4 regions of the Exiguobacterium sp. UBA7533 genome follow, and region 4 is predicted to be linked to each of the others. Evidence: riboswitches for the same ligand, from Rfam matches in the RefSeq annotation. Region 4 holds a riboswitch; each other region holds the start of a gene.
The links. Region 4 has a riboswitch for thiamine pyrophosphate ahead of B2U10_RS10695 (thiamine phosphate synthase). Riboswitches for the same ligand answer to the same signal wherever they lie in the genome.
Positions count from the first base shown of each region.

Region 1: it holds a riboswitch for thiamine pyrophosphate, as region 4 does, so the genes downstream of both, tenA (thiaminase II) here and B2U10_RS10695 (thiamine phosphate synthase) in region 4, are expected to answer to the same signal.
Region 2: it holds a riboswitch for thiamine pyrophosphate, as region 4 does, so the genes downstream of both, thiD (bifunctional hydroxymethylpyrimidine kinase/phosphomethylpyrimidine kinase) here and B2U10_RS10695 (thiamine phosphate synthase) in region 4, are expected to answer to the same signal.
Region 3: it holds a riboswitch for thiamine pyrophosphate, as region 4 does, so the genes downstream of both, thiT (energy-coupled thiamine transporter ThiT) here and B2U10_RS10695 (thiamine phosphate synthase) in region 4, are expected to answer to the same signal.

Region 1 is NZ_DLMP01000003.1:161,813-166,455, reverse strand. Features, by position in the region: gene abc-f (ribosomal protection-like ABC-F family protein) at 1-1,554, opposite strand, end outside; gene B2U10_RS06365 (DUF1002 domain-containing protein) at 1,830-2,711, opposite strand; TPP riboswitch at 2,905-3,011, shown strand; gene tenA (thiaminase II) at 3,084-3,779, shown strand; gene B2U10_RS06355 (hypothetical protein) at 3,831-4,127, shown strand; gene B2U10_RS06350 (glycoside hydrolase family 3 protein) at 4,158-4,643, opposite strand, start outside.
Region 2 is NZ_DLMP01000011.1:118,167-122,809, forward strand. Features, by position in the region: gene thiE (thiamine phosphate synthase) at 1-339, opposite strand, end outside; gene thiM (hydroxyethylthiazole kinase) at 329-1,096, opposite strand; gene thiD (bifunctional hydroxymethylpyrimidine kinase/phosphomethylpyrimidine kinase) at 1,077-1,880, opposite strand; TPP riboswitch at 1,997-2,107, opposite strand; gene B2U10_RS12145 (murein hydrolase activator EnvC family protein) at 2,172-3,449, opposite strand; gene B2U10_RS12150 (murein hydrolase activator EnvC family protein) at 3,652-4,643, opposite strand, start outside.
Region 3 is NZ_DLMP01000001.1:146,336-150,978, reverse strand. Features, by position in the region: gene pknB (Stk1 family PASTA domain-containing Ser/Thr kinase) at 1-268, shown strand, start outside; gene rsgA (ribosome small subunit-dependent GTPase A) at 294-1,199, shown strand; gene rpe (ribulose-phosphate 3-epimerase) at 1,202-1,858, shown strand; TPP riboswitch at 1,881-1,990, shown strand; gene thiT (energy-coupled thiamine transporter ThiT) at 2,051-2,611, shown strand; gene B2U10_RS00775 (thiamine diphosphokinase) at 2,613-3,215, shown strand; gene B2U10_RS00770 (amino acid permease) at 3,270-4,643, opposite strand, start outside.
Region 4 is NZ_DLMP01000005.1:594,591-599,233, forward strand. Features, by position in the region: gene B2U10_RS10680 (thiazole synthase) at 1-473, opposite strand, end outside; gene thiS (sulfur carrier protein ThiS) at 476-676, opposite strand; gene B2U10_RS10690 (FAD-dependent oxidoreductase) at 673-1,617, opposite strand; gene B2U10_RS10695 (thiamine phosphate synthase) at 1,614-2,207, opposite strand; TPP riboswitch at 2,290-2,392, opposite strand; gene nagZ (beta-N-acetylhexosaminidase) at 2,449-3,669, opposite strand; gene B2U10_RS10705 (OsmC family protein) at 3,666-4,091, opposite strand; gene B2U10_RS10710 (MFS transporter) at 4,282-4,643, shown strand, end outside.

The DNA of each region.
Region 1 (4,643 bases), on a different contig from region 4:
GTCAAGCCAAATGATTTTTGAAAAAAGACGATTCAAGAAATAGCGGTCGTGTGAGACGGCGATCAATGTACCAGAAAAATTCTCGAGTGCTTCTTCAAGCGTCTCTCTTGATTCAATATCTAGATGATTCGTCGGCTCATCGAGAATCAAAACGTTGATCGACGAATGAACGAGTACGGCAAGCTGCAATCGAACACGTTCTCCTCCGCTTAGTGACAAAATAGACCGAAAGACAGTCGGTCCAAAAAACAGGAACCGGGCAAGAATATGGCGGGCTTCCGCTTCTGGAACGGCAATGCGGTCTCTAAACCAGTCGATTAAGCGAGCATCCTCCTCGAAATGGGCATGCTGGGACAAGTAACCGATCCGGTTCGATGGTCCACGCGTGAGCGTGCCTGCGTCTGGTGACAATTCATCAAGCAACAGTGCGAGCAACGTCGATTTCCCGCTCCCATTCGTTCCGACGATTGCAACCCGATCTTGAGCCATGATTTCGAACGAGACAACATCGAAAATGCGACGGGAATCGTAAGCGAAAGAGAGCTCTTCAGCGCGAAAGACGACTTGACTCGTATGATCGGTAGAAGAAAAAGAGACATCAGCGGTTTTGGCTTCGAGTTGCGGTCGTTTGATCCGTTCGATTCGCTCGAGTGCCCGCTCCATCGATTTTGCTTTACGGAATAATTTCTCACTCGGTGGAGATGCTTCGTTTGCCCACTGCCGTAGTCGACGAATCGCTTCCTTCATCTTCTTGATTTTTTTCTGTTGTTCCTGATAGGCGTGGAACTGTTCCATCAAGCGACGTTCTCGTTCGACTACGAACGCACTGTAGTTCCCTAGGTAGGAGGTCAGTTCACCATCTTCAAGCTCGACAATCGAGGTGACGACGGCGTCTAAGAAGACCCGGTCGTGAGAGACGAGCAGGATAGTTCCAGTGTAGTCCCGTAAGAATTGTTCTAACCATTCAACGGCAGCTAAATCAAGATGGTTCGTCGGCTCATCAAGGATTAGGAGGTGTGGTTCCATCAGCAACATGCGACCGAGGCAAATCTTCGTTTGCTCACCGCCGCTCAACTGATGGAAAGGGCGAGTGAGTAACGGACGTAAATGTAATCCGTTCACCATGCGCTCGATCTTCGAGTCGAGTAGATAGCCATCTTTTTGTTCGAATGCATTTGTCGCTTCCGCATATCGAACGAGTAGTGCATCCAGATCATCTGGCGCTGTCGCCATCATAAGCTCCAACTGTTGCATCCGAGAACGGATTGCGAGGATCTCTTCAAACGCCGTCCAAAGGACGTCGAGTCCGGTCATTGTCTCGGCATAAGTGGGAAGTTGTTCCAAGTAGCCAATCGTCAAACCGTTCTTTTGATAGATGACGCCACCGTCCGGTTGGTCAAGGCGAGCAAGTAAGCGGAGTAATGTCGTTTTACCACTCCCGTTTCGTCCAATCAGACCGACACGATCGTTTTCGTTTAAGAAGAGGGAAACGTCCGTTAAGATCGTTTCGCCTCCGAATTGTTTTGTCAGATGTTGAATGTCGCAAATCATCATAATGAGTTGATCCTTTCGCGCGCATTAAAAAAAGGAGAGCGCAAATAGCACTCTCCCTAGTGTGTGAAAGATGCGCTTTGCTGTATTTTTCAATCATGAAGTTCTAAAAAGGGCAGACGGGTGCCTTAGAACGCCATTCCATGAAAAATCGCGCGCAACAGATACAATTGTTCCATTAACCAATGTTTGCACGCAGCAAAGTCCATCATTTCACACCACCTTTCGTTTCAGATACAACCAGTTTACCATTATCTTGTTAATTGCGGAAGTCTGAATTATTTGAACACACCAGCAATCGAGCTGAAGAAGTCACTCAGACCATCAAATAATTTAGCGAAGAATCCTTTCGTCTCCTCGGACGTTGCAAACGCATGGATGTCTTGACCAGCATTTTTCAGTCCACTCTCGATTTGCCCCCAGTTGATGTTCGCTTGCTCCATTTGATTGAATAGATTCGTCAACCGATCCATCTGTGCATCAGACAGTTGGATGTTGTTGTTTTGAATGACTTGGACGATCAGGTTTTCGATCTCGACTTTTGTTTCCGGTTTTTGATTCGCGATTTTGGCCTTGATCTCATTCATCAAATCAGCGACTTTATCTGTCCCGACTGTCTTCCCGACGTCTGATGTGACCGATAATTCTTGCTGTGCTAAATCTTTCCGTTCGTCACTCAGCTTGATTCCGGTCTCAGCCGAAGTTTGATCATAGGCTTTCATGATTCCTGTCAAGGCGGATGTCCCGGTCACCTTGTAAGGGGAAGTAATCGTGATGTCGGCATCTTTGACACCCGCTGTGACGAGAGCGTTCAAATACATATCCTTCGTCACCCACGTGATGTTTTCCGTCGCAACGGAAAGTCCGTCACCTTTTTCCGTCAGTTCGATTTTAGCCGACGAATACATGTTGCCGCCCTTTTGTGACTGGGGGATGTTTTTCCCGAGGTATTTTTCTTCGTCTGCAGAGGTTGCGATGATCGGTGTGATACCTTCCGGTGCATTGAGACGTGAAAGCACCCAAGCCTTATCTTTTGCGCCGAGTGACTCACCGAGAGTGACGATCGTTTTATCGACGACCTGCTCGGCGGATGCGGCTGTCGGAAGTAATAAAGCAGAAGCGATAACGGCTGACGCCATGATTTTTGTTGGTGTATGCATAATGAAATCCTCCAATTGTAAGTAACAGAATGAATTATAGTATCAGGTACTAAAATTAGTGTACGAGAACGAAAGAAGTTCGGAATCGGTCTGTAGATGGAGACGATATCCGCCTTCTGACACTCTATAGTATAGCGAAAAGAGGACAACTTGACTTCCGTTTTCAGCATGCTATAGTGGATTTGAATCGAATAATGACCACTAGGGGAGTCGGTAGGCCGACTGAGACGAACGAAGACGTTCGGACCCTTTGAACCTGATTAAGTTCGTACTTACGGAGGGAAGTGGCGTCAAGTCTTGTTCTTCTTGCGCCATGCCCGTGTGTTTCGGGGTGGTGTTTTTTCGTTTCATAAAAACGAGGAGGATGAGATCATGACATTCACACAAGAAATCAAACAAGCAGCACAAGCGTATTGGGACAGTAGTTTTACGCACCCATTCGTTCAAGGAATCGGCGAGGGAACGTTACCGCTCTCGAAATTTCGACATTATGTCATGCAGGATGCGTATTACTTAAAACACTTTGCGAAGATTCAAGCGAAGGCAGCGTCAAAAGCAGATGACTTTGCGACGATCGCGACACTTGCCGAGCACGCGACTTCGACATATGGGGCAGAACTGAGCTTGCATCAATCATTTTTCGAGCCGCTCGGTATCACGGAAGCAGACCTTGAAGCATTTGAACCGGCACCAACGGCATATGCTTACGTCTCACACATGCATCATGCGAGTGAAGGGACGCTTGGTGAGACGATTGCTGCCATCTTGCCATGTTACTGGTTGTATTATGAAGTTGGACAACAATTATTGACGTGTACACCGTATGAAAAAATCTATCAGCAATGGATCGACACATATAGTTCGGAATGGTTCGAAAAGGTCGTCTTTGAACAGATTGCACGGCTTGATGCGTTGGCGGAACAAGCAAGCCCGACTGAACGAGAGCGGATGAAACGGCATTTCGTGACGAGCTGTTATTATGAGTTGCTGTTTTGGCATATGGGATGGACGGAAGAAACGTTTACGTCGATTTACGAGACGATTCCAGCACGGACGGTATCTTCCTAAAGAGTTGAATGGTAGAATTAGGTATAACATTTAGCGGAAGTAGGGGTAGAAATGGAAATCATCGTGATCGTACTCGCGATCAGCGCCGCGTATGCCGTGCAACGAATGCTGGGTAAAGTCAAAGTAAGATTTATTGGATATATCATTCCAACGTTAATCGTGTTGTCCGGTATATCCGCTACGACTCGAAACTTCAAGGTAGCATATAGCATGGGGAGCTACATTTCTGCTGTTCTTGTCATTGTCGTCTATGCATTACTGACCTATTGGTTATACCGCGTCTACGATCGTGCGAAAGAAGAAGCGGAATATCCGTATCAATCATTAAAAGACCGAGGCATCCTTTAAAGGAGTCTCGGTCTTTTGTGTATCATGTTCTCATTTTTTCCAATTTTTAAAGCCGTCACCAAATTCGAGATGCAGTTGATCGGTAAAGATACCGTTCTGAAAGACTGGTACATCAACAGGTAGAGTGCCTTGGGGCTTAAACGTTCCGAAAATCGCTCGGATACCGGCAGGGAGGTTCGGTCCCGCTGATTTCAGATTGCCTGCTTCGGAGTCCGGTCCGTTCGGATCCCCTTTAAAACCATAGACGAGGACGTGTGCCGGTGCGTCCGGTTGAACGGCGACATCGTATGGATTGCGGAGGCTAAGCAAGACGGATGGTATATCTGTTTGTTTCGCATACCGGAAGATTGAAGCCGGAATCGCTTGTTCTGGTGCAGTAGGCAGTAGTTTGGCACTCGTATTGACGTTTGAACCGACGATGATGTAATCTGCTGCATCGAGTTGTGCCCGTAGTGTCGGGTTTTGGTCGAGCGGTAGCGTAGTAGCCGAGTAATTCGCTGTCGTTACGTGCCAGTT
Region 2 (4,643 bases), on a different contig from region 4:
CGCTTGCGCGACGGTTGCTACCGATACGCCGATCACAGTGTTCGGTAAGAGACGGCGCGCTGCGGTTAGAGGAATATCTTCTTGTCCGATATGCAAACCAGCTCCGACAAGTAACGCAATATCAATTCGGTCATTGATAATCAAAGGAACATCATGACGATCCGTCAATCTCTTTAACCGGACTGCCTGTTCGAAGAATTCCTTTCCCTGCGCTGTTTTTTCCCGTAATTGTATAATCGTTGCACCACCTAAAATCGCTTCTTCAACGACCGTTTCGATTGCAACTCCCGGATGATATCGACGATCTGTCACCGCATAAATGGAATAATCAATTGACATGTTCTACCACCTCCATCAAATCTTGCTCCGTCATCAGACTGATTGCATTGAACAACTCTCGTTTGAAATTACCTAGACCTTTTTCTGATGCTGCCTGTCCTCCTGCTTTTCCCATGATAAATGTTCCGTGGACTGCTGCCTCAAACGCAGAATATCCTGCACCAAGAAAACTCGCAATCAAAGAAGCTGTCATACACCCCGTACCTGTGACGTCTCCGAGACGCGGCGTACCTACTTGTAGTTCCACTTCGCGCATGCCATCCGTGATGTAGTCGATTGGACCTGTGACGACAATGACGGACTTTTGTTTACGAGCGAATGCACGAATGATTTCTCGATCCATGATCTCATCACTAGCAGCATCGACTCCTTTTGTTCGTCCATTCTCCCCAAGCAATGTCTTGATTTCTGAAGCATTTCCTTTAACGACCGTACATCCGAGTCTACTCAATTCTTTTGAAAAGGACGTACGCAATGATGTAGCTCCCGCTCCAACTGGATCAAGGATGATCGGAACGTTCAAGCGTCTCGCTTCGCTTGCGGCGAGTCGTTGAGCTGCTTGCATGTCTGCATCAATTGTTCCAATGTTCAAGACAAGAGCTTGCGCAAGTCGAACCATCTCTTCCACTTCGCGAATATCCTCCGCCATGACTGGAGATGCGCCAACGGCGAGTGTGACATTGGCGCAATCATTGATCGTGACTGTGTTCGTCAAATGATGAATGAGTGGTTTGTGTTTAAGAATGGTCGTAAACATGTGTATCCCTCCAAAGTGAATGAAAATGATGTGTCGGTCCAATCCCTTGTCCGAGAGCAAATCCATGACGAATCGCCTCTGTAACATACTTCTTGGCCTGACGTACACTGTCCGGTAAAGCTTCTCCAAGTGCCATCCGTGCCGCAATCGCTGCAGATAAGGTACAGCCTGTTCCATGAGTATGTTGATTATCTAACCGATCTGATGTGAAACGGTATTCCTCTTGCCCGTCCCATAATAAATCCGTGGCAGCTCCCGGTAGATGTCCACCTTTTAGCAAGACGGCTCCAGTCTTCATAGCCAACTGATGCATCGCCAGTCGCATCTCCTCTAGATTAGTAACTGACTGCCCTGTTAAGCGCTCTGCTTCCGGTAAATTTGGTGTGACGAGTGTCGCAAGTGGCAGTAACTCCGCGATTAGTGCTTCCTCTGCCTCCGTCCGCAATAGGGCATGCCCGCCTTTTGCGACCATGACAGGGTCTAGTATGATCGGAACTGTCTGTTTGCGAAGATGTGTTGCAATGACGTGAATCGTTTGTGCATTCGAGACCATACCGATTTTGATAGCATCCACACGAATATCTGAAAAGATTGAAGCTAATTGGGCATCAACGATTTCCGATGATAACTCTTCTACTGCTTGAACGCCCAGTGTATTTTGAGCCGTTACCGCCGTCAAAACACTCATCCCATAAACGCCCAATGCCGAAAATGTCTTTAAATCTGCCTGAATTCCAGCTCCACCACCGGAGTCAGATCCCGCAATCGTCAATACATGTTTCATATTTTTCTCACCTTTCCATCGAGCAATGTAAGGGAGTTGTTACCGACAAAAAAAAGCGTCGACCGCTGTAAAAAAGCAGTCGACGCTATACGAAATCGTTATCCAACCATTTCGGTATTCGTTCGGCTCAACTTTCCTACGCTGGTATTATCCAGTTCAGGTAATAGGGTCGAAAACAGATTGGTTTTCCTCTCAGCCGGATTCCTCCAGCTCCCCTAGTTGCTCAAGTATTCATTTCGCCTTAACTGTAGCATAGCGGCAAGAAAAAAACGAGCCGAAGCTCGTTTTGAATTATAGGTATGCTAATGGATTAACTGCATTCAGAGGAGAAGAGGCACTGTACTGATAGCCTCCGACATGTAGTTCGAAATGCAAGTGTGGTCCTGTTGAATTCCCAGTACTACCAAGTGTTCCAACTTGCTGACCTTGAGAAACTGTTTGTCCTGCATGAACAGATAATGAACTCATATGAGCGTAGACTGTCGTATAGACTTTCCCGTCAAGGAAGTGAGAAATCATGACGTGATTTCCATAAGGCCCACCACCTGAAGCTGTAATGACCGTTCCAGCTGCTGCTGCGACGATTGGTGAGCCGACCGAACCACTGAAATCGACACCATTATGGAACGTATAGCCGTTCGCACCGCTTGCTGGTCCAAACCCTTGTGATACGCCACCAGAAGATGGACGAACGAATTTCCCACCGCTCGAAACAACGGGTGGGGCAACTGAAGTAGGTGATTCTGAACTCTTACCTGCTTGTTTTGCTGCTTGAGCATTCGCTTTAGCGGCTTTTTCAGCTGCTGCTTTCTCGGCTGCTGCTCTTTCAGCCGCTGCTTTAGCTGCTGCCTTCGCTGCCGCAATCGCACGTTCTTGAGCTTCAAGTGTGGCTTGTAGTTCTTTCGCGTCTAGAAGTTCTGTCGTAAACTTCGTCTTACCTTTTCGTAATTTTTTAAGCGTAGCACTGCGTTCTTTCATTTGAACTTTCAACGCTTTTTTTTGTTCGATTAATGTTTTCTTCTCTTCAACCTGCTCCGCCTTTTTTTCAACGAGCGCTTGTTTTGCTTCCGCTAGCTTTTGTTGGGTTGCGATGTAATCCGAAATCATTTTATCATCTTGCTCCGCGATTTTTTTCCCTGCCATGACACGACTAAATAAATCACCTAAATCCTTCGATCCAAAAATGACTTCTTCCCATTTGATTGAGTTTCCATCGTTTTCTTGGAAGACACGTAGACGATCACCGAGTAGTTCTTCTTGTTTTTTCAACATCTCTTCGTAGCGAACGATGTCTGCTTTTAATTCATCAATTCGCAAATTCAATTTCTCGATTTGTTTATTTTTTTCGGAAATCTGAAAAATCTTTTCGTTGATCGCTGCATCGATTCGATTGATTTGACGTTGTTCTTTCGAAATTTTCGACTCTTGTTTTTTAATTGCTTTTTCTAATTTACGTTGTTCTGCGGCATTTTCAGCCTTTTTTTCTTTGATCGTTGCTGCCGCAATTGGTTGTGTTCCTGTTATAAGTAATGCTCCTAAAACAATGGTAGAAATTAGTTTTTTTAGCATATATCGTTTTCCTCACTTATGTTTTTCATATTTTATTATAGTATTCAAGTTTCTCTCATATCTGAAATAGATTATAGCACCCTAATCGTTTCAAAAAAATTTCATTTACATTTCAAATGAAAACGTTTTTTTGTAATATAATCATTTATTTTTTGAAAATCGCAAAAAAAGAACCGCTGCATAAGCAACGATTCTTTACTGTTTAAAACATCGTCATTGGGTTCACTGAGCTAGCTGGACCAGTTGCACTATAGCTGTATCCACCGACGTGGATTTCAAAGTGTAAGTGTGGACCAGTTGAATTCCCAGTACTTCCACGTAAACCGATTTGTTCACCTTGACTGACGCGTTGACCTGCGTGAGCATTGAGTGCGCTCATATGAGCATACAATGTTGTGTACGTTTTACCGTTTAATTGGTGAGCAATCATGATGTGGTTTCCGTAAGGACCACCACCTGATGCTGTAATGACTGTTCCTGTTGCAGCTGCAACGATTGGAGTTCCAACCGGACCACCAAAGTCGATCCCGTTATGGAACGTATAACCGTTTTCTCCACCTGCTGAGCCATAGCCTTGCGTGACAGCCCCAACCGTTGGATGGATGAACAGACCACCGGATGATGGTGACGGTTTAGGTGTCGCAGGTGCTGACGGTGTTGGCGCAGCTGGTGCTGGCGCAGCTGGTGCTGGCGCAGGTGTAGATGCTTTTGGAGTCGATTGTTTCGTCGAACCAGAAGGTTTCGCTGCTTGCGACGCTTTCTCTTGTGCTGCCTGCTGAGCCGCTGCTTCTTTAGCTGCTTGTTGCTCAGCTTCTTTTTGAGCCGCTGCTTGAGCTGCTTCAGCTTCTGCTCGCGCTTTTGCTTCACGTGCTGCTTGAGCTTGACGCTCTTTTTCGATACGTGCTTCACGTTCACGTGCTGCCTTTTCAGCTGCAATCGCTTTTTCTTGAGCAATCAGAATTTGCTGGACTTCTTTTGCATCCATCAATTGTGTTTCAAATTTCTCTTTTTTCTTACGTAATTCTTTTAAGCGTTTGTTTCGCTCTTTTAATTGCGATTCAAGTTCTGCTTGTTGGCGTTTCAATTCTTGCTTTTCAACAACCAATTGTGCTTTCTTGTCTTTCACTTCTTGTTGTGCATCCGCTAATTGCTTTTGCGTATTTTGATAATCCGTGATCATTTTATCATCTTGCT
Region 3 (4,643 bases), on a different contig from region 4:
GTTGACAGCGACGTTCCCTGAAAAGGTCGTCTATGACGCGGTCAGCGAGAACGAGGACGAGGAACCACCGAAACAAGTCATCCGGATTGAGACGGAAGATGCGAAAGGGAAGCGGACCGTCATCGAGGAATCAATTGACCAAGATGAGACATTCGACGTGCCGGTGACGATTGATCCGGGAGAAGAAGGCAAGATTACGATTTATAAAGACGATACGGTGTATCGTTCAAAAACCATCACGTACAATCAAGCAAAAGACGCACAGTGACTGTGATGAAAAAGGAGTGCATAGGATGACGGAACAACGCATCGAAGAGAATCGAGAAGGAACGATCATACGCCTGCAGGGTGGCTTTTATGATGTCATGACACCAGAAGGAGAGGTCCGTTCACGGGCAAGAGGGAATTTCCGAAAACGCGGCATCAGTCCAGTCGTTGGAGACGAAGTCGTTCTTCATATCGAAAGTGAGACCGGGTATATTCTCGAAGTGAAGGAGCGGGACAACTTTTTAGTACGCCCGCCTGTCGCGAATATCGATCAAGCGTTGCTTGTCGTCTCGGCTGCAGAACCTGATTTTTCAGCGCACTTGCTCGATCGTTTCCTCGTCTTGATCGAAGCGAAGGAAATCCAACCCGTCATCCTGTTAACGAAGATGGACTTGCTTGATGATGTCAAAGGTCCTGCAGTTAGAGAGGCAATTGCCGCTTACCGGAAGATTGGTTATACGGTCATCGAGACATCAAGTGAGACATTGACAGGTGTTGAACAAGTCCGTCCGTTACTGGCCGGGAAAACGAGCGTTCTTGCCGGACAATCCGGTGTTGGGAAAAGTTCGCTCTTGAACGCACTTGAACCAACACTCGACTTAGAGACGAGTGCGATTTCGAAATCACTCGGACGTGGACGGCATACGACACGTCACGTCACGTTGATGCCACTTGCCGAAGGCTTGATTGCTGATACACCAGGTTTCTCGAACCTTGATTTTCCGTATGATATGGAAATCGAGGATGTACGGTGGAGTTTTCCTGAATTCGTGGCTGTACAGGACGAATGTAAGTATCGAGGATGTTTGCACTTGAATGAACCCGGATGTGCCGTCAAGGAAGCCGTCGAAGCACAAGAAATCATGTCCTCTCGTTATGAGAACTATGGTATGTTTATAGACGAAATCAAGAATCGAGCCCGGAGGTATTGAAGATGATTAAAATTGCACCATCTATCTTATCAGCAGATTTTGCGAATCTTGAGCGTGATGTCAAAGCAGTCGAGGCAGCAGGCGCGGACTATATCCATTTTGATGTCATGGACGGTCAGTTCGTACCGAATATCTCGTTTGGACTACCTGTGCTTAACAGCTTACGTCAAAAGACGGATATGATTCTCGATGTCCATTTGATGATCGACCAGCCAGAACGTTTCGTCGAGGATTTCGTCAAAGCAGGGGCGGACATCGTGACGTTCCACGTCGAAGCGACGAATCATGTCCATCGTGTCTTGCAACAAATCAAAGCAGCGGGCGCAAAGGCAGGAGTCGTCTTGAATCCCCATACGCCATTATCAACGATTGAACACGTCCTTGAGGATGTCGATATGGTCTTATTGATGACGGTCAATCCGGGCTTCGGTGGACAAGCCTTCATCGAGCGTGTCATGCCAAAACTCGCATCACTTGCGCAAATGAAAGCAGATCGCGGTCTGACATTTGAAATCGAGATTGACGGTGGCGTCAATCCGGAAACGGCAAAGCTTTGCATCGATAACGGTGCGAACGTTCTCGTCGCAGGATCAGCAATCTACAATGCACCAGATTATGCGGAAGCGATTACTAGCATTCGTCAAGGGGCTGCCGTATAATAAGAACGAGAAAACGAAATATGATGACCGCAAGGGGTGTCGCTTGAAAAGCGGCTGAGAGGAGTCTTTTAGACTTTAACCCTTCGAACCTGTTCCGTTCAAACGGACGTAGGGATGTGGCGCACGCAGGCAGTACGGCGTTCGTCGTACTGCCTTTTTGCGTCCTCTCGTACAATGAAGGAGGAAAATAGCATGAAACGGTTACAAATGATGATGGAAATTGCCATCTTCGCCAGTCTCGGAGTCGTCTTTGATTTACTGATTCCATTCAAAATGCCACAAGGTGGCTCGATCAGCTTAGCGATGTTACCGATCTTCGTCATGGCATTTCGCCACGGGGTCGTCGGAGGGGTCGTCACGGGAGCGCTTGTCGGTACGATTCAATTGATGTTCGCTCCACAAGTCTTGACGATCGTTCAACCGATGCTTGACTATACGATTGCGTATGGTGTCGTCGGATTAAGTGGTCTGTTCGCGCGTCAAGTCAGACTAGCCGCACGCAATGGACAAAAGAAAAGCTTGATGGCGTTCGTTCTCCTGGCGACGTTATTAGGCGCAGGACTCCGTTATATCTGTCATGTCATCAGTGGAATCGTCTTTTTTGCCGAGTATGCCGAAGGTCCAGTCGTACCGTATTCATTGATTTATAACGCGACATACATGGTACCGTCTTACGTTCTTTGTGGTGTCGTTGCGGGTCTTTTATTTACGACTGCGCCACGCTTACTCCGTTATTCGGCACGAGGCGTCTGAGATGCGGGCGATTCTCGTCTGTGCCGGTCCGCGAGAAGAAGCGCCGGATTTACGGACGTTTTGTCAGCCAGGTGATTTTATCGTCGGTGTCGACGGTGGTGTTCAGACGATTGAATCGTTTGGGCTGACATGCGACCTGACGATTGGTGATTTTGATTCGCTTGGTTATGTACCAGAAGGGGCAATCGTTCATCCGGCCGAGAAAGATGAAACGGATCTCGAACTGGCACTTCGTACAGTCTCAGAGAAGAAACAGTTTGAGGATACCTTCATTATCGGGGCGACAGGTGGGCGGCTCGACATGACCGTCCAAAATGTATATCTATTGAAGCGATACCCAGAGGCACGACTCGTGACGAAACGAGAAGAGGTACGATACTTGGCTGAGGGAACGTATGCAGTCGAAGCAGGGAGCTATCATTATCTTTCGTTCATTCCACTCGTACCATCGACTTTAAGCTTATCCGGAGTCAAATATCCACTTGATGCACATCCAGTACCGGTCGGAGGTTCCTTGACCGTCAGTAATGAATGGTGTGCGTCAGAAGCGAAGGTAGAGCTCCATCAAGGAGAACTATTGATGATGCGGACGCTTAAGGAATAGCACAATCATAGGAAAGAGGCCGTGGATGACTCCGCGGCCTCTTTTTAGATGAAATTATTCTTCGAGTTGAGAAGGGGCGACACGGATGTCGCTTTGAGCGGATAGATGTTTTCCTTTGACGAAGAGATGATAACTTCCCCACATGACAAGGAAGAAAGGAACACCGATGTATAGAGCGATTCGTTGATCCGCTTGAAACGCAAGACTGACGAGGACGACGACGTTAAGTGTCAACGAAATCAGTGGTAACACCGGATAGAGTGGTGTCTTGAATTTCAGTTCGGATACATCGTGTCCGTTTCGGACGAACTGACGACGAAATGCAAGCTGCGAAGCAGAGATTGAAATCCAGCCGACTTGAGCCCCGAGTCCGGCTAAGGACAAGAGCCAAATGAAGACGGTATCTTCTGCGAAAAATGCGGTCAGAAGCGATAACATCGCGAACATCATCGTAAAGAGCAACGCCCGCATCGGCACACCACGTGCATTGACGTAAGATAATTTCTTTGAAATCATCCCTTCTTGCGCCATTGCCCATAACATCCGAGTCGCCGCATATAATCCGGAGTTTCCGACGGACAACAACGCTGTCAAGACGACGATGTTCATCAAATCAGCAGCGTACGGAATACCGATCGCATCAAAGACCATGATGAACGGACTGCTGACTCCGCCAGCTGTTTCATACGGAATCAATGCACCGACGATCGTAATCGATAAGACGAAGAAGATGAACGTCCGCCAGACTGTATTGCGGATCGCTTTTGGAATCGATTTTTCGGGCGTGTCGGACTCCCCAGCCGCAACACCGATCAATTCCGTTCCTTGGAAGGCGAAGTTGACGGCAATCATCGTCGTCAAGACACCGAGAATCCCGTTTGGAAACCAACCGCTTGCCGTAAAGTTCGCAAATAACGATGTTGGGCGATCTGCTTCCATCGGTAACCAGCCGAACCAAGCAGCGCCACCTAGAATGATGAAGAACAGGATCGCGAGGACCTTCAAACTCGAGAACCAGAATTCAGCTTCACCGAATGCTTTGGCGGAGACGGCATTCAGACCGAACAGTAAGACCGTAAAGACGGTACACCAGACGACAACGGGTACGTTCGGAAACCAGCGGTCCATCAAACTGCCGGCAGCTGTAATTTCGAGTGCCACCGTCACGGCCCAGCCGAGCCAATAAATCCAACCGACGGCAAAGCCGATTCCTGGTCCGATGAAGCGGGTCGTATAGGTCTGAAATGACCCCGAGACCGGCAGATAGACCGCTAATTCTCCTAGACATAACATCGTCAGATACATGATGGTCCCACCCACGATGTAACTGAGGACCGCCCCGAGAGGTCCTGCTTGTGAAATCGTTAACCCTGACCCTAAAAATAAGCCTGTTCCGATGATTCCGCCGAGTGAAATCATGAACAGGTG
Region 4 (4,643 bases):
GACCCGATCGGTGACGCTGCCGGCATGATGGCATGACAGCCGAGTTTCTCGAGTCGTCGTGCAAGGACGACGTCGTCCGATGTATACGGTAAAACGATGAATCCTTCTTTAAGTAACTCTTCAGAAGCCCGTAACGTCTCGATTGGGTCAGGTAGTAATGTCTTATCGCACCCAATCACTTCAACCTTGACCATGTCACACATACCGGATGCCCGCGCAAGCTTTGCTAGCCGAACCGCTTCTTCCGCTGTCTTCGCACCAGCCGTGTTCGGTAGTAAATCGTACTTCGTTAAATCAAGCGACTCCAAGAAATTCGATTGTTGTTTGTCGAAGAGATCGAGCCGCCGGACAGCGAACGTCAAGATTTGTGAAGCGGACGCATCGATGGCCTCCTGCTGTACCGTAGCATCCGTATATTTCCCCGTTCCGAGTAATAACCGTGATTCGAATGTCTTTTCTCCAATTTTCAACATCTTTATCCTCCTCCTACGAAATGAACGATTTCGAATGTGTCATTGTTCCGAACGACCGTTTGATTGTAAGCTCCGCGGTCGATGATCTGTCGGTTCTGTTCGACGATGACAAGTTTTTCCCCTAAGCCAAGTTGCGTGAGCATGTCCTCAATCGTCTCAATCTGTTCAATGGTGTGGTAGTTGCCGTTAATCGTAATGTTCATCGAACTTCCTCCTTTAGGGTCAACCGTAATGTGTTTGCCAAAACTTCCGCTGTCGCCGGTGCGAGTAATATGCCATGCCGATGATGCCCCGTCCCTATAAAGATCCGCCGGGACGAATCAGCGACTCCGATATATGGCAAGCCGGACTCTGTTTGTGGTCGTACGCCTGACCAGACTTCTTCGATGACAGCATCACGGATCGGTGGATAGAGACGCTCTGCTGCTTGAAGCAGTGACGTGACTCCTGCGACACTAACACCGATCGTCTCGTCGTGCGGTAGTTCGGTCGCACCGATCAATATCCGTCCGTCCGCTTTCGGTACGAGGTAGACGGCGTCATCAAACAGGATCGAGCGTAATGGCTGACCTGCGAGACGGACTGCGAGACATTCCCCTTTGACACCATACGTCGCTATCGAAATACCCGCTGTATCGAGCAAGGCTTGGGACCCGCGTCCGGCAGCAATCGTCACCGTTCGTCCCGTCCACGTTCCCGTGTTCGACTCAACCCTAATGAAATCATTACTCTCCTCGATTCGCGTGACGTCCACCTGTTCTTCGATTGGTACCCCACGATTTCGTAAAGCATGCATCAATGCAGTCGTTAGTCGTCGCGGATCGATTTGACCGACCGATGGAAATAAGTATTCTTGCCCATTTTGTTTCAATAAAAATGGTTGTTCCCGGTAGCCACAATCGATCCCGGTCTCGCGCGTGAGGCGTCGCGCAAGTAACGGATACAGACGGCGACTTCGCGCGGCAAGCGTATGCAATTCTTCTCTCAGCTCGATGTCCGTCGCAAGCATCCCGGCAGCCGCCCGACTCGTCCCTTGTCCGCATGTTCCGCGATCAAGGACAAGAACGGATTCGTTCTGACAAGCGAGACTGTAAGCAAGCGTCAAACCGATGACTCCACCACCGATGATGATGTGATCCGTCATACCCGTACCCCCTGATAACGCTGAATGGCAGCATGCGGGTCCGCTTGACCGAGAATACCGGATAAGACGGCGATTCCGCTTGCACCGGTCGCTGCGATCTCAGGAATGTGATCAGGAGTGATCCCGCCGATTGCGATGACTGGTTTCGTCGTGAAAGTGACAACTTGCTTCAAGGCATCGATCCCTCGCGGTGGCACGTTTGGTTTCGACGCTGTCGGATAAATATGACCGTACAGCAGTCGGTCGGCTCCTTCCGCTTCCGCTGCAAGTGCTTCTGCCAGAGAGTGGACGGATTTCCCGATGATGAGATTCGGAAAGTGTCGCCGAACATCGCAGACACGTAAGGAACGTCGCGTCAATTGCACACCGATGCCAGCGACATGGGCGACGTCGACCCGGTCGTGAACGGTTAATTGATCAGACGAATACCCTTTTGCAAGGAGCGCGTCAATCAGATCTAACAATTCTGTTGCCGACAAATTTGGTTCTCGAAGATGAAGCTGGTCCGTATATGGTTGAAGCGATTGAAAGGTTTCCACTCCATCGCGTGGATTGATGGATCCCGTCGAAATCAGATGTAGACGCATCATGTTCTTCCTTTCCATACGAAAAAGGACCACTCCCGATGTTGAAGGGAGTGGTCCGAAAATGCGCTGAAGCGCTAAGGATATCTAAGGTTTCGAGCCACTTCCCTCCGCTAGTACGAACTAGATCAGGTTCAAAGGGTCCGGATACTTCCGTCTCAGTCTGCTGCGAGACTCCCCTAGTGTCTTTTCGTGTTTAATTGGCTTGCCCCATTAGTCTAGCATGAGTCGCTTTGCTTCGCTAGTCCTAGTTGAGCGCTTCCACTTGCTGAACAAGCTCCGATTTCGTCGGTCGCTGTTGCTTCTGGCTATCGGCATAGGTCTGCTTCAGCTTTAAGATCCGCATCACTTTAGCATCGAGCATCTCTGACGACAACGTTTTTTCTTTAACGGCTTGCATCACTTCGGTGTGGACCTTCGGATAGGCACCTGCTTCCGAAAACATCGCCATATCAGCTCCATTGACAAGTGCCTGGCGTGCCGCTTCCGCGAGACCATATCGTTTCGTGATCGCTCCCATGACAAGGTCATCCGTGATGATGACACCCTTGAATCCGAGTTGTTGACGCAAAAGGTCAGTCAAGATCGGCTTCGAGAGCGAAGATGGATTTTGATCGTCATACGCGGGATAGAGAATATGGGCGACCATCACCATCTCGGCGCCCTCTTGAATCGCTTCTTGGAACGGTAACAGTTCCGTTCGCTTCAGTTCTTCCTTTAATGCTGTCACTCTCGGCAAACCGACATGGGAATCGACACTCGTATTGCCGTGACCGGGAAAATGTTTGACGACCGGAATCGTTCCCGTCTCTTGCATCCCATGCATCAGGGCCGTACCGAGAGTCGCGACGGTCTTCGGATCAGCACTTAACGCACGGTCGCCGATGATTGGATTGTTCGGATTGCTATTGACGTCAAGGACCGGTGCGAAGTCCATGTTGAACCCATAAAATCGTGACAGGTGACCGAGCGTACGTCCGACATCTTCCATTTTTGCAGCATCTGCACCTTGCGCCATCCGTTGACTCGTCGGGAGACGTAATCGTTGATCCGGTACCCGGCTGACCCGTCCGCCCTCTTCATCAACCCCGACGAAAACATACGGTTTTTGGTTCGTTTCTTGAATGGCACGCGTGAACGTCAAGAGTTGATCTTCTGACGTAATATTCCCACCAAGCAGTAAGACCCCACCGATCGCATGCGTCTGCAACAATTTCCGGTCAGCTGCTGAAAGTTCCGTTCCAGCAACTCCGATATAGAGCAATTGATCGATCTTTTCTGACGTCGACATCGCTTCAAGTTGCTGCTTTAATCGTGCTTGTTGTTGTTCTTCCTTTGTCGGCTCAGGCTTTGATTTCTTCGCCTCCGTCGGTTGCTTCGTTGCTGGTTGTGATGGTTTCGTTGGTTCCGTCGTCTCCTGCGCACACCCTGCAAGCAACAGGCAACCGATCAGTGCTACTTTCTTCACAAAGGATCCTCGCTCCGGACACCATTGATGGAATAATAGACGGAAATCTCAGCGTTCAAGGATTGCGAGACCGAACAATATTTATCTTTTGATAACGAGATGGCGCGACGGACCTTATCTTCCGAGAGATCACCTTCAAGCCGGTAATGAATCGAGATCGACGTAAAGCGCCGCGGATGATCCTCTGACCGTTCCCCTTCGATATCCATTTCGAAATGGGTGATCGTCAAGCGCATCTTCTCTAAAATCGAGACGATGTCGATTCCAGTACAGCCGGCAACGGCATGTAGCAGCAGTTCAGTCGGTCGTGGTGCTTGATTTTCGCCACCGTTCTCCGGTGCTGCATCCATCGCAAGATGATGCCCTGATTCCGTCTGTCCACTAAACCCCATCTGTTTGTTCCATGTCACTGTCGCTTGCATCGTTTCCACTCCTTTGTCAGTAGTCTTCATCTGTAGTATACGCAAAAAACAGCAAGCCTGGAAATTCTCACGCTATTTCGAATAATGGTTCTTTTCCCGAATTCTCGCTTTGCGATACCCGACGAAATCGTTTCATGCTATCCTGTTACTCATAGTTTCGCGCGCAAGCGCCAGAATTGAGGAATCATCCATGTCACCTACTACTCGTTTAAGTCGACGCGATTGGCTGTTGATCGCCACGTTGTCGCTCCTGACGTTCGTTCTCGGAACAAGCGAATTCGTCATCGTCGGGATCCTCGCTGAAATCTCCTCAGCTCTTAATATCACGATCGCAACAGCCGGTACGCTCGTCTCGGCATTTGCCATCTCCTTTGCGATTGGTACACCGATTGTCATGTCGCTGACCGGTCACTTGGAACGGCGTCGCCTGATTCTACGTCTGTTACTCGTTTGGGTCTTACTGAACCTTGCCAGTAGTTTTGCTCCAAGTTACGAAGTATTGCTCGCCACCCGCATCCTGACTGCCATCCTGACCGGTGTCTTGATCTCGCT